Methylomagnum ishizawai: one gene and its partners. The main gene of each other region encodes a partner of the protein of the gene in region 3 in a complex. Links are inferred from orthologs where the notes say so. Each region holds a gene or a part of one and is shown on either strand. Other genes may lie near its edges. The genes, in order: dnaN, holA, K5658_RS08880 and dnaX.

Region 1 (3,026 bases), 1.9 Mb from region 3 along the record:
GCAGGGCGTAGACCAATAGCTTCATCTGGCCACGGGAGAGGTAGGCCTTGACCGGGCGGCCCTGGAGCGCGATGGAAAAATCCCCCTTATGGGGGCCGGACTGGGTATGCCCATGGCGGAGGTCGTGGGGGATATCCTGTTCCAGTAGTTTTTCCAGGGGATTTGCGGTGTCCCAACCCGCTTGAGTGTGCAATTGGAAAACCAGCCCCTTGAAAAAGCGTTGTGCCGTGTCTTGGAAGAAGGGTTCGAGCCGTTCCGCGTAAAGGCGGCGCGTTTCACCCACTATTGTACCGTACCGCGCCGCTTCATGGGTCCATGGGGCCAGTTCCCGCACCCGTTTTTCCCGCAAAAGCGCGTTGCGCTGGCCCAAAGCCTTGGTATAGCGCCGCCAGTGGCCGAGATAGGCCGGGTCTTCATGGAACGCGCCGAAATCGAGGAATTGGCGGCGGGTTTTGGGCGGGCCTTCGAGCAGGGTGGCGCTGCCGGGCTGGATCGCCAGTACCGGGAAGGCCCGGAGCAATTCGGCGCTGGATTGTAGGGTACGGCCATCCAGGTGGATGTCGCGCAGGCCGTTGCGGGCGATGCGGAGGCCGATGGGCAGGGGCGGGGCCGCGTCCGCCGCGACTTGGCCCACCACGGTCAGCGCGGGCTGGTCGAAGCGGATGATCTGGTTGGGCTGCGAAGTGCGGAAGGAACGCGCCCGGCCCAAAAGATAGATGGCCTCCAGCAGCGAAGTCTTGCCGCTGGCGTTGGGACCGACCAGGAAATTGAGGCGGGGGGTGGGCAGGAGCGTGGCCGCTGGGATGTTGCGGATGTCCTGGGCTTCGAGTTTGAGGAGGCTCACGCGGCGTTGGCGCGATGATCGCTCCCACGCTCGGCGTGGGAATGCGGGTTAGCCCGCTCGCGCGGGCCGTGGCGGGACGCGGAGCGCCCAGGATGAGATTCCCACGCCGGGCGCGGGAACGCGGCGGCAACCCGGTTCACAGCCGCATCGGCATCACGATGAACTTGAAATGGCTGTCCTCGCAATCCTCGATCAAGCAGCTATTGGCCGCCTCGGTGAACGACAGCCGGACCTGGGCCGAACCCACGTTGTTGATGGCATCCAACAGATAGGCCGCGTTGAAGCCCACCGACAGCCCGCTGCCTTCCAATTGGATCGGCACCCGCTCCTCGGCTTCCTCGTGTTCGGGATTCTGCGCCTTCAGGGACATCACCGCTTCCTCGTCCACTTCCATGCTGATGCTCTTGTACTTCTCGTTGGACAGCACCGACACACGGGTCAAGGCCCCTTTGAACACATCCTTGTCGATCAACATGATACGGGCCAGGTCGCGTGGCATCACCCGCTGGAAATCGGGGAAGCGGCCCTCGATCAGCTTGGCGGCGAAGCTGACCGCGCCCAGGTTCACCCGCACGGTGTTGGGGGCGATCTGCACCGTCACCGTCTCCGCGCCTTCGCCCAGCAAACGGGCCAGTTCCAAGACGCCCTTGCGCGGGATGATGATTTGCCGCCCCTGGCCCTCGATCTCCAGGACTTCCTCGAACACCGCCAGCCGGTGCCCGTCCGAGGCCACGGTGCGCAGCGTGCGGCCATCCACATCCAGCAACAAGCCGTTGAGGTAATAGCGCACGTCCTGCTGGGCCATGGCGAAGGTGGTTTTTTCCAACGCCCGGCGCAGGGTGGCGGCGGGCACGGCGACTTCCAACTCGGTGGTGCCGGTGTCGAACTCCGGGTAGTTGTCGGCGGGCAGGGTCGCCAGGTTGAACTTGCTGCTGCCGCAGCGGATGGCGAAGCGCTCGTCCTTGCAATCCACGTTGATGGCGCTTTTGTCCGGCAACAAGCGGCAGATATCCAGCAGCTTGCGGGCCGGGACCGTGATCGCGCCGTCCTCGCCGCTTTCCACGGTGGTGCGGGTGATCAATTGCACTTCCAGGTCGGTGCCGGTCAGTTCCAACTGGCCGTCGCTGAGTTTCAGCAGCACGTTGGACAGGATCGGCAGGGTTTGGCGTTTCTCGATGACGCCGATGACCTGTTGCAGCGGGGTGAGCAGGGTTTCACGCGCTATGGTGAATTTCATGGTGGATGCCGGGGTGGGTTGGTTTAAGCGGAGAGGGTGCGGAGGAGGATGCTGTAATCCTCGGCGAACTTATTATCGCAGGCCCTGAGTTCCTCGCTCTTGCGGCAGGCGTGCAGGACCGTGGTGTGGTCGCGGCCACCGAACATCTGGCCGATTTCCGGGAGGCTGTGGTTGGTCAGTTCCTTGGCCAGGGCCATCGCCATCTGCCGGGGGCGGCTCAGATTGCGGGTGCGCTTGTTCGACAGGAGGTCCGAGACCCGGATTTTGTAATACTCGGCCACGGTGCGCTGGATGTTGTCCACGTTGATGAGCCGGTCCTGCAAGGCGATCAAATCCCGGAGCGCGTCCTTGGCGAATTCCATGGTGATGGGCTTGCCGGTGAAATGCGAATTGGCCATCACCCGCCGCAACGCGCCTTCCAGTTCGCGGATATTGGAACGGATGCGCTTGCCGATGAAAAACGCCACTTCGTCCGAGAGTTCCACGCCCAGGTTCACCGCCTTGCTCTTGAGGATGGCGACGCGGGTTTCGAGGTCGGGCGGTTCGATGGCGACCGGCAGGCCCCAGCCGAAACGGGACTTCAAACGCTCTTCCAGACCCTTGATTTCCTTGGGATAGCGGTCGCAGGTCAGCACGACCTGGTGCTTGTTTTCCAGCAAGGTGTTGAAGGTGTGGAAGAACTCTTCCTGCGAGCGCTCTTTCCCGGCGAAGAATTGGATATCGTCGATCAGCAAGGCATCGACGGTGCGGTAATAATCCTTGAACGCCCCGATGGCATTGTGTTGCAGCGCCTTCACCATGTCCGACACGAAGCGCTCGGAGTGGAGATAAACCACCTGGGCCGAAGGATTGGCCCTGAGGATTTCGTTGCCGATGGCATGGATCAAATGGGTCTTGCCCAGGCCCACGCCGCCATAGATGAACAAGGGGTTATAGGCCCGCCCG
Region 2 (2,973 bases), 2.2 Mb from region 3 along the record:
ATGGAACTCCTGAACGCGCTCGCCAAATTCGAGGATTCGAGCCCGCAAGGCCGCGCCCTGCGCCAGGAAGCCCTGGAACTGGTGGCGCTGATGCTCGCGCCCATCGTGCCGCATATCGCCGAACATCTGTGGGCCGAACTCGGCCACGCCGACACCATCGCCACCGCGCCCTGGCCGCAATGGGATGATTCCGCCCTGGTCCAGGACAGCCTCGAATACGTGGTCCAGGTCAACGGCAAGCTGCGCGGCAAGATCACCGTGGCGGTGGACGCGCCGAACGAAGCCATCCAAGCCGCCGCCCTGGCCGACGCCAACGTCCAGCGCTTCACCGAGGGCAAGCCGCCCAAGAAGGTCGTGGTGGTCCCGAAGAAGCTGGTCAACATCGTGGTATAGGCCCATGGCACGACGGCTCCGCCTCGCCGCTCCGCTCTCCGCCGCCCTGGCGCTGGCCGCTTGCGGCTGGCACCTGCGCGGCGAAATGCCGGGCACCAAGCTCGAAAACACGCTCTACCTCTCCGGCATCACCAACAAGAACCCGTTCTATGGCGACTTCAACCAGACGCTGAACAACCTCGGCGGCGCGTTGGCCCCGACGCCGGGACTCGCCAGCGCGGTCGTCCATATCACCTCGGCCGCCCACACCCGCCGCCCCATCACCCTGAGCCAGCAAGGCCGCGCCAACACCTTCGACCTGACCTACCGGGTCGTCTACGATGTCCGCAGCCCCAAGGGCGAAATCCTGATCCCGCAACAGGAACTCGAAATCCGCCGCGACTACTTCAACGACCAGACCACGCCGCTGGGCCAGGGCTACGAAGAAGACATGTACCGCCAGGAAATGCAGAAGGAAGCCGCCCGGACCCTGCTGCGGCAGGTGTCCTACACCCTCCGGCAGCAGCGCAAAACGGCGAACCCGACGTGAAACTCTATCCCGAACAGTTGGAGGAACACCTCAAGCGCAAGCTGCTGCCGATCTACCTCCTGAGCGGCGACGAGCCCCTGCAATTGACCGAGGCCGCCGACGCCCTGCGCCAAGCCGCCAAGGCCCAGGGCTATGCCGACCGGGAATTGTTCTACGCCGACGCCGGTTTCGATTGGGCCTTGCTGCGGGAGGCCACCGACGCCTTTTCCTTGTTCGGCGAGCGGCGCTTGCTCGACCTCCGCATCCCCGCCAAACCGGACAAGAACGCCAGCGCCGCCCTGCTGCGCTACGCCGAGCGCCCGCCGGAAGACGCCATCCTGGTCGTCAGCACCGCCAAGCTGGCCGCCGCCGACCAGAAGGCCAAGTGGTGCCAAGCCATCGACAAGATCGGCGCGGTGATGCAGGTCTGGCCGTTGGAAGGCGAAAAACTCCTGCGCTGGCTGGACCGCCGCCTCAGTACGCGGGGACTCTTGGCCGACCACTCCGGGCTGCGCCTCATCGCCGTCCGCACCGAGGGCAACCTGCTCGCCGCCGCCCAGGAAATCGAGAAACTGCACATCCTGCATGGCCGGGGCAAGCTGACCGACGAGCAGATCGTCCAGGCGGTGGCGAACAGCGCCCGCTACGATGTGTTCGACCTGGCCGAGGAAGTCCTGCGCGGACAGGCCGGAAAAGCCTACCGGGTGCTGATGGGGCTCAAGGCCGAAGGCGTGGCCCCCGCCGTGGCGCTGTGGGCGCTGGGCCGGGATATCCGTCTGGTCGCGGCCCTGCTGCGGGAAGTCGCGGGCGGAACTTCCCAGGACTCGGCCTATGCCAAGCTCAAGGTCTGGGACAACCGCAAGGAAACCCTGGGACTGGCCCTGCGGCGGCTGGACCGGAACACGGTGCATCGCGCCTTGTTGTTGGCGGCGGAGGCCGACCGGGTCATCAAGGGCGCTGGCGTGGGGGAGGCCTGGGAGGCATTGTTGGCGGTGTGCCTGTGTGTGGCGGCCCCGCCTGGGAAAGCGGTTTCGGATCGGCTCCACTCATAATCCGGCATAGGAGTTAATTCCATGGGGCACATATTCATCGCAGGCAGCCATCGGGCTTCGTATCGCGGCTTTGGAAACCAATGGATGGTCCGTTCCAGAGGAAAACCTATGACGCCTCGTCGAGCGCGGCGAATCAAACTGCCCCGGATTTCCAGCACAACGACATCCGTATACCCTTGAATCCATCGAGCAATAATCCCACCCTCCAGCCATGACCGAATCCATCCAAACCTATATCGAAACCATCGGCCACAACGCCCGCGCCGCTTCCCGCCTGATCGGCCGGGCCGAAACCGCCGCCAAGAACCGCGCCCTCATCGCCATCGCCGCCACCTTGGAAGCCGAAGCCGGGTTCCTCATCGCCGAGAACCAAAAAGACCTCGCCGCGGGCCGCCGGAACGGCCTCGACAGCGCCATGCTCGACCGCCTCGACATCAACGAAAAGCGCGTCAAAACCATGGCCGAGGGCCTCCGCGAAATCGCCGCCCTGCCCGACCCGGTGGGCGAAATCACCGGACTGACCTACCGGCCTTCCGGCATCCAGGTCGGGAAAATGCGGGTGCCGCTGGGCGTCATCGGCATCATCTACGAATCGCGCCCCAACGTCACCGCCGACGCCGCCGCGCTCTGCCTCAAATCCGGCAACGCCTGCATCCTGCGCGGCGGCTCCGAGGCCATCCATTCCAACAAGGCCATCGCCGCCTGCATCCGCCAAGGGCTGGAAACCGCCGGGCTTCCCGCCGACGCCGTGCAACTGATCGAAACCACCGACCGGGCCGCCGTGGGCGCGATGCTGCGGCTGGAACACGCCATCGACGTGATCGTGCCGCGTGGCGGCAAGGGCTTGATCCAGCGCATCATGGAGGAATCCCGCATCCCCATCCTCAAGCACCTGGACGGCATCTGCCATGTCTACATCGACGACCGCTGCGACCCCGACAAGGCCATCAGGATCGCCCTGAACGCCAAAACCCAGCGCTATGGCGTCTGCAACGCCATGGAAACCCTGCTCATCGCCGA
Region 3 (2,930 bases):
GAGCATCTGGCAGAAGGAATCGCTGGACTCGACGATATGGCCCTGTTCGTCGAGGATGTGGATGCCGTCGCTGGCGTTGCGCAGCAAGGCCTGGCTCTTGTCGTGTTCGTGGCGCAAGGCCCGCTCGGTGTCGAGGCGGGCGGAGAGCGCCGCCGAAGTACGGAAGGAATGGGCCTGGAGCTGCTTGACGATGAAACCGATCATGCAGGCGGAAGGCAGGAAGGTCGCGACCGCCATATCGCCCAGGGGCTTGTGCTGCAACAGCATGAAGGGCGGCGTCAGGGCCACGTAGCCGGTGACCACGCTAAGCAGGACGCTCAGGATGCCCGGCCCGGTCCCGCCCAGGTAGAAACTGAGGGCCAGGGCGGGATAGAACGTGGTGAAGGTCATCCGCGACTCCATGGGCAAGACCCAACAGCGCACCAGGGCCGCGGCGAGGAAGACCAGCGCGGCCAGCGCGTAACGCGCCGGGGCCGGCCAGCGCGCATGGATGGTGTTCATGGCCTTGAGGGAGATCATAGGCGTGGGTCCGCCCGGCACCCGTTCACATGGTATGGGTGGGCCGCTGGGATTCCAGGATGCCGGCCAGATGGTTCTCGATGCGGTTGCGGGTGGCCCCGCCGTCCTCGTCGCTGAACTGGACGCCGATGCCATGGGAACGGTAGCCCTCCGCGCCCTTGGGCGTGATCCACACGATCTTGCCGGCGATGGGGATGCGGTCGGCCTCGTCCATCAGGTTCAGCAGCATGAACACCTCGTCGCCCAGGTTATAGGCGCGGTTGGTGGGGATGAAAAGGCCACCGTTCTTCACGAACGGCATATAGGCCGAATACAGGACGCTCTTGTCGCGGATGGTCAGGGACAGGATGCCCTGCCGGGCACGGCTTTCGGTATCGCTCATCGGGAGGCTCGCTTTTTTCAATTCGGACTATGGGGACGCCAGGACACCAACGCCCCAGGCCCGCGTACAAACCGAAGCTTGTATCCCAGGCCGGCCTTAACCCAAGCGTGGTGGACTCGCGGGACGGCCCAGGCGCGACCCATGGATCAGCAATTCCTCCAACAGCAATTGCCGGTTGGCCTGGCCGCCCAAGGCCCGCTTGGAACGCAGGACAAGGTTCCAATACTCGAACAAGTCCCGCAAGTTTAGCCGCCCAGCCAAGGTCCGCATACCCTTGGCGAGATCGGGGTTATAGCGGGGCGGGGCGGCGGGGGCGCTCAGCAGCCGGATCAAATCCATGGTCCAGGTCGAAATCCATTCGACAAATTCCTCGTGGGCCTGTTTCTCCCAGAGTTCCGCCACCGCCACCGGCTCTTCCTGGCCCAGCAGCACCCCGCCCCATTGGCGGAACACCGTGCGCCGCCGCTCCGCCACCTCCGAACCGACCAGGGCCAAGGCCCGCAAGGGCGAACCCTGCGCCGCCGCCAACAGGGTGGCCACGTCGCAGCCGGGATGGCGGGCTTCCAGCCATTGGCAGGCGGTGGCCGTGTCCGGCGGCGCCACCGGCAAGCGTTGACAGCGGCTGAGGATGGTGGCGGGCAGGCCGGCCGGTGCTTCGCTCAGCAACAGCATGACGGTGCGCTCGGCGGGTTCCTCCAAGGTCTTGAGCAAGGCGTTGGCGGCGCTGCCGTTCATGGCCTGGGCCGGGGCGATGACGACCACCCGGTAGCTTTCGAACTGGGATTTGAGGGCGAGGTCGGCGATCAGATGGCGGATGGCATCGACGCCGATGCCCTTGCCCGGCTCGGCGGGCTGGACCTTGAGGAAATCGGGATGGCTACCGGCCAGGAACAAGCGGCAGGCGGGACACCGGCCACAAGCGAATTCGCCGGGGGCGGAACACAATAGGCGCTGGGCGAACAATCCGGCCAGATGGGTTTTGCCGATCCCCGCCGCGCCCTGGATCAGCAAGGCTTGCGGCACCCGTCCAGCGGACAGGTGCGCCCCCAGGGTGTGCCAAGCATCGGCCAGCCAGGGGTAAAGTTCGATTTCGGTGGGCATCGCCCCTCCACGGGTAAAAGGCGCATTCTGGCCTGTTCGCGGCCAAAAATGAACCTTGTGGCGGGAGGGCGCGGGACGGTTGCCCCGGCCCTAGCCACAGGCCACGCCGCCGCCGTCGCTGGCCACGGCGAGGTAATGGGAAACCACCGGCGGCCCGGCGGGTTCGAGCAAGCAGCGGCGGATTTTTTCCTGCAAGACCCGCTCGGCCTGGGTGACGCGCTCGTGCTGGCGCAGATGTTCCAGCCAGGACTCGGTGAGGAAGGTCTCCAAATAAGCATCGCCGGCGGCGGCATCCTGGAACAACTGCCAATAAAACGCCCCGCTGCGCCGCCGGGCGGCACCCTGCCTCGCCATCAGGCCCAGGAATTCGGCCAGATGCCCAGGGTCCACCCGGTAGGCCACGGTGACCAGGACCGGACCCCGGTCCGGTTCCGGGGTTTGGTCCACGGCGGGCGCGGGCCAATGCATCGAGCGCGTCAAATCGACGCCTTCCCGCGGCAGCAAGCGCACCCGCCAGGTGGCGAGCACCCCCAAGGCCAATCCGGCCGCCGCCAACCTCAGCGCCTCGGGCACCGAAAGCGCGGTCGCGACCCGACCCCAGGCCAGGGAGCCGCCCGCCATGCCGCCCATGAACACCATCATCACCAAGGCCAAGCCCCGCGCCCGCACCCAGGCGGGCAAGGCGGTCTGGGCCACGCCTTGCAGGCAGGTGATCGCGATCAACCAAGCCACCCCCGAAACCAAGGCGGTGGCCCACAACCAGGCCAGATCCGGCGCCCAGGCCAGCAGCGCCAACATGGCCGCGTAGAGGGTCGCGGCGGACTTCTGCAAGACATCGATCCCCATCCAACCGCGCAGCCGGGGCAAGGCGAACACCCCCAGCACCGCGCCCAGGCCCACGGCGGTCAAGGTCAAGCCATAATCACCC
Region 4 (3,052 bases), 100 kb from region 3 along the record:
CGGCGACAAGCGCCCGTGCAGCACGAAGAATACGCCCTGGAAGCCGGTCGCGGCCTGGTCGATGGCGTGGACCTCGGCGGGGGTTTCCACCACGCACAGCAGGGAGCGGTCGCGCTGGGGGTTGGCGCAGACCGGGCAGAGCGCGCCCTCGGTCAGGGTGCGGCACTCGGCGCAATGGCCGATCCGGTCGAGGGCGTCCAGCAGCGCCTCGGCCAATTGGCGGGCACCGGGGCGGTTGCGCTGCAACAGGTGGAAGGCCATGCGCTGGGCCGATTTTGGCCCCACCCCCGGCAGGCAGCGCAGGGCTTGCATCAAGCGGGCGAGGGCACCGGTCGCGGGCATGGCGCGGATGGCGACTAGAACGGCAGCTTGAAGCCGGCCGGCAACTCCATACCGCCGGTCAAACCCGCCAGCTTTTCCTGCTTGAGGTTGGCGACCTTGTTGACGGCGTCGTTGACGGCGGCGGCGACCAAATCCTCCAGCATGTCGCGGTCGTCCTTCAACAGGCTGTCGTCGATTTCCACCTTCAAGACCTGGCGCTTGCCGGTCATGGCGATCTTGACCAGCCCGCCGCCGGATTCGCCCTGGACCCGGAGTTCGGCCAATTCCTCCTGGGCTTTCTTCAGGTTTTCCTGCATTTGCTGCGCTTGCTGCATCAGATGGGCGAGGGGATTCTTCATGGCGGTGGCTCCGGGGCGGGTTCAATCCAGGGGTTTGACGGAACCGGGCACGATGCGGGCATCGAACCGTTCCTTCAAGGCGATGACGTTTTCGTCTTGTTCTATTTCGATCTCCGCCGCCCGTTGGCGTTCTTCCTTTTGCCGCTGGTTTTGCAGGGCGGGGGTTTCGCCCGCGGGTTCGCCGAGCTTGATGGTGAGCTTGAGCGGACGGCGGAAATAGTCTTGCAGGGCTTTTTCCAGGTTGGCCTCGGTATGGGCGGCGCGGAGCAGGGCTTGCTTGGGATGCAGCAGCAGGACGCAGGAGGTTTCGTCCAGATGTTCCAGCACGCAGTTGTTGGCCAGTTCGCGGGCCAGGGCGGCGACGCCGGTGGCGCGGATCAACTCGCGCCAATTGACCTGTCCGGGGATGGGGACGCCGCCGTCCGGGGAGTGCGCCGCCGGGCCGGGGGCCGGAGGTGGCGGCGCGACCGGGGCGGGTGCCTGGGTATGGGCCGGGGGCGGTTCGGGCCGGGCCTGGGGTGTCGGGGACGGATGGACCAGCCGCGGTGGTTCCGGGCGTGGCGCGGAAGGCTGGGGCGGGTGGGCCGCGGCCTCCGCCGGACGGAAGGCCAGCATCCGCAGCAGGACCATCTCGAAGCCGCCGCGCGGATCGGGCGCGAGGGGCAGGTCGCGCTGGCCGACCAGCCCGGTTTGGTAGAACAACTGCAAATCCTCGGCGCTCAGGCGCTGGGCCAGGGCCAGGATGCGCTCGGCGTCCTCGTCGCGGCGGACCGCCTCGGGTACCCATTGGGCCAGGGCGGCATGGTGCAGGGCGATCAGCAATTGTTGCAGCACGTCGCCGTAATTGGGGGCGTGTTCCGACAGGGCTTCGACCAAGGCCAACAGCGCCGCCGCGTCGCTCCGGGCCAGGGCGTCCAGCAAATCGAACACGGGCCGCCGCGACACCGTGCCCAGCATGGCGCTGACCTCGGCCTCGCCCAGGCGTCCGCCGCCGTGGACGATGGCTTGGTCCAACAGGCTCAGCCCATCGCGCATGGAGCCATCGGCGGCGCGGGCCAGGGCTTTCACCGCGTTGGCCTCGAATTGGATTTCCTCCTTGCGCAGGATGGATTCCATCTGGGTGCCGATTTGGCCGGGGGTCAGGCGCTTGAGGTTGAACTGCAAACAGCGCGATAGCACCGTGACCGGGATTTTCTGGGGGTCGGTGGTCGCCAGCAGGAATTTGATATGGGGCGGCGGTTCTTCCAGGGTCTTCAGCAGGGCGTTGAAGCTATGCCCCGAGAGCATGTGGACTTCGTCGATCAGGTAGACCTTGTAGCGGCCTTGGCTGGGCGCGTACAGCACATTGTCGAGCAGGTCGCGGGTGTCCTCGACCTTGGTGCGGGAGGCGGCGTCCACCTCGATCAGATCGACGAAGCGGCCCTCGTCCACTTCCCGACAAACCAGGCAGTGGCCGCAAGGGTCGGAGCCATGGCGGGATTCGCAATTGATGGCCTTGGCGAGGATGCGGGCCAGGGTGGTCTTGCCCACGCCGCGGGTGCCGGTGAACAGATAGGCGTGGTGCAGGCGGGCGGTTTCGAGCGCGTGGGTCAAGGCCCTGACGACATGCTCTTGGCCGACGATTTCGCTGAAGTTACGGGGTCGCCACTTGCGGGCTAAAGCCTGATAGGCCATTTGGGCTCGCTGCCGGTTATCGACCGTGTAGGCATGGGGGATGGGAGGGTGGCAGTCGTATCAGCCACACCCCGGCACACGAATCCGGTGCTACCGTTGCTCCCTTCCGGGCCTGGCGGGGTTCGCAGCGTATCGTTGCGAGGGGACCGACACGACTTGCCATTGAACTCTGGCGTTGGCTCCGGGCCGTTTGGACCGGGGCCGTCGATGAGGACGCGCATTATGATGGATGGCTTGTGGCGATTCAAGCCTTGACTTTTCAAGAAGACGGTTGGCATCCGAAACAACCGCCTCCGCCGGATCAGGTTTTGCCTAGTGCGGGCTTGCGGCGGGGGGCCGTCCAGGCCAGGCCCGCGAGGCCCAGCGCCATGAGCGCGGGCAGGGTGGGTTCGGGAATCGGGGTGGCGTCGCTGGAGGCCGAGGCCGCGAACCTGGACGGTGGAGGTTCGGGGGTCGCGATGGACGGGAGTATCTCGATGCCGGTCACCGCCTTGCCCTTGGCGTTGACGAACAGCAGTGGGCTGGCCGACCCGCCTTTGACGAAATAGCTCTTGTTCCGCGCGTCGAGGGCGTCGGAGAACAGGACGCCGGTATAGGTGTGGCCGGCCAGCAGGGTGGTCACGGTGTTTTGGAACAGGATGTCCTTGAATTGCCGGGCGAAGGCCGTGCTTGTCAAGTCCTTTTGCACCAGCGCGTTA

What was found.
Region 1: the proteins of K5658_RS08880 (region 3) and dnaN are in contact, whole or in part, in a cryo-EM structure (PDB 8GIZ), measured with the Escherichia coli proteins. The link is inferred for Methylomagnum ishizawai from one-to-one orthologs.
Region 2: the proteins of K5658_RS08880 (region 3) and holA are in contact, whole or in part, in a cryo-EM structure (PDB 8GIZ), measured with the Escherichia coli proteins. The link is inferred for Methylomagnum ishizawai from one-to-one orthologs.
Region 4: the proteins of K5658_RS08880 (region 3) and dnaX are in contact, whole or in part, in a cryo-EM structure (PDB 8GIZ), measured with the Escherichia coli proteins. The link is inferred for Methylomagnum ishizawai from one-to-one orthologs.

Annotation. Positions count from the first base shown.
Region 1 is NZ_AP019783.1:417-3,442, reverse strand. What follows is about bases 32-2,986. They hold dnaN (DNA polymerase III subunit beta), read right to left. Parts: upstream 2,082-2,986; coding sequence 981-2,081; downstream 32-980. Other genes in these bases: dnaA (chromosomal replication initiator protein DnaA), read right to left, coding at 2,105-2,986; recF (DNA replication/repair protein RecF), read right to left, coding at 32-844. In the rest of the region: more of recF, read right to left, coding at 1-31; more of dnaA, read right to left, coding at 2,987-3,026. UniProt on the Escherichia coli protein: Confers DNA tethering and processivity to DNA polymerases and other proteins. Acts as a clamp, forming a ring around DNA (a reaction catalyzed by the clamp-loading complex) which diffuses in an ATP-independent manner freely and bidirectionally along dsDNA.
Region 2 is NZ_AP019783.1:4,154,846-4,157,818, forward strand. The notes cover bases 34-2,935. They hold holA (DNA polymerase III subunit delta), read left to right. Parts: upstream 34-918; coding sequence 919-1,953; downstream 1,954-2,935. Other genes in these bases: leuS (leucine--tRNA ligase), read left to right, coding at 34-393; K5658_RS18720 (LPS-assembly lipoprotein LptE), read left to right, coding at 398-922; K5658_RS18730 (glutamate-5-semialdehyde dehydrogenase), read left to right, coding at 2,165-2,935. Outside these bases: more of leuS, read left to right, coding at 1-33; more of K5658_RS18730, read left to right, coding at 2,936-2,973. UniProt on the Escherichia coli protein: Part of the beta sliding clamp loading complex, which hydrolyzes ATP to load the beta clamp onto primed DNA to form the DNA replication pre-initiation complex.
Region 3 is NZ_AP019783.1:1,928,010-1,930,939, reverse strand. The notes cover bases 1-2,859. They hold K5658_RS08880 (DNA polymerase III subunit delta'), read right to left. Parts: upstream 2,003-2,859; coding sequence 998-2,002; downstream 1-997. Other genes in these bases: K5658_RS08875 (MFS transporter), read right to left, coding at 2,093-2,859; K5658_RS08885 (PilZ domain-containing protein), read right to left, coding at 545-901; K5658_RS08890 (PAS domain S-box protein), read right to left, coding at 1-519. Outside these bases: more of K5658_RS08875, read right to left, coding at 2,860-2,930. UniProt on the Escherichia coli protein: Part of the beta sliding clamp loading complex, which hydrolyzes ATP to load the beta clamp onto primed DNA to form the DNA replication pre-initiation complex.
Region 4 is NZ_AP019783.1:1,824,557-1,827,608, forward strand. What follows is about bases 29-3,009. They hold dnaX (DNA polymerase III subunit gamma/tau), read right to left. Parts: upstream 2,355-3,009; coding sequence 702-2,354; downstream 29-701. Other genes in these bases: recR (recombination mediator RecR), read right to left, coding at 29-342; K5658_RS08380 (YbaB/EbfC family nucleoid-associated protein), read right to left, coding at 357-680; K5658_RS08395 (PEP-CTERM sorting domain-containing protein), read right to left, coding at 2,656-3,009. Outside these bases: more of recR, read right to left, coding at 1-28; more of K5658_RS08395, read right to left, coding at 3,010-3,052. UniProt on the Escherichia coli protein: Part of the beta sliding clamp loading complex, which hydrolyzes ATP to load the beta clamp onto primed DNA to form the DNA replication pre-initiation complex.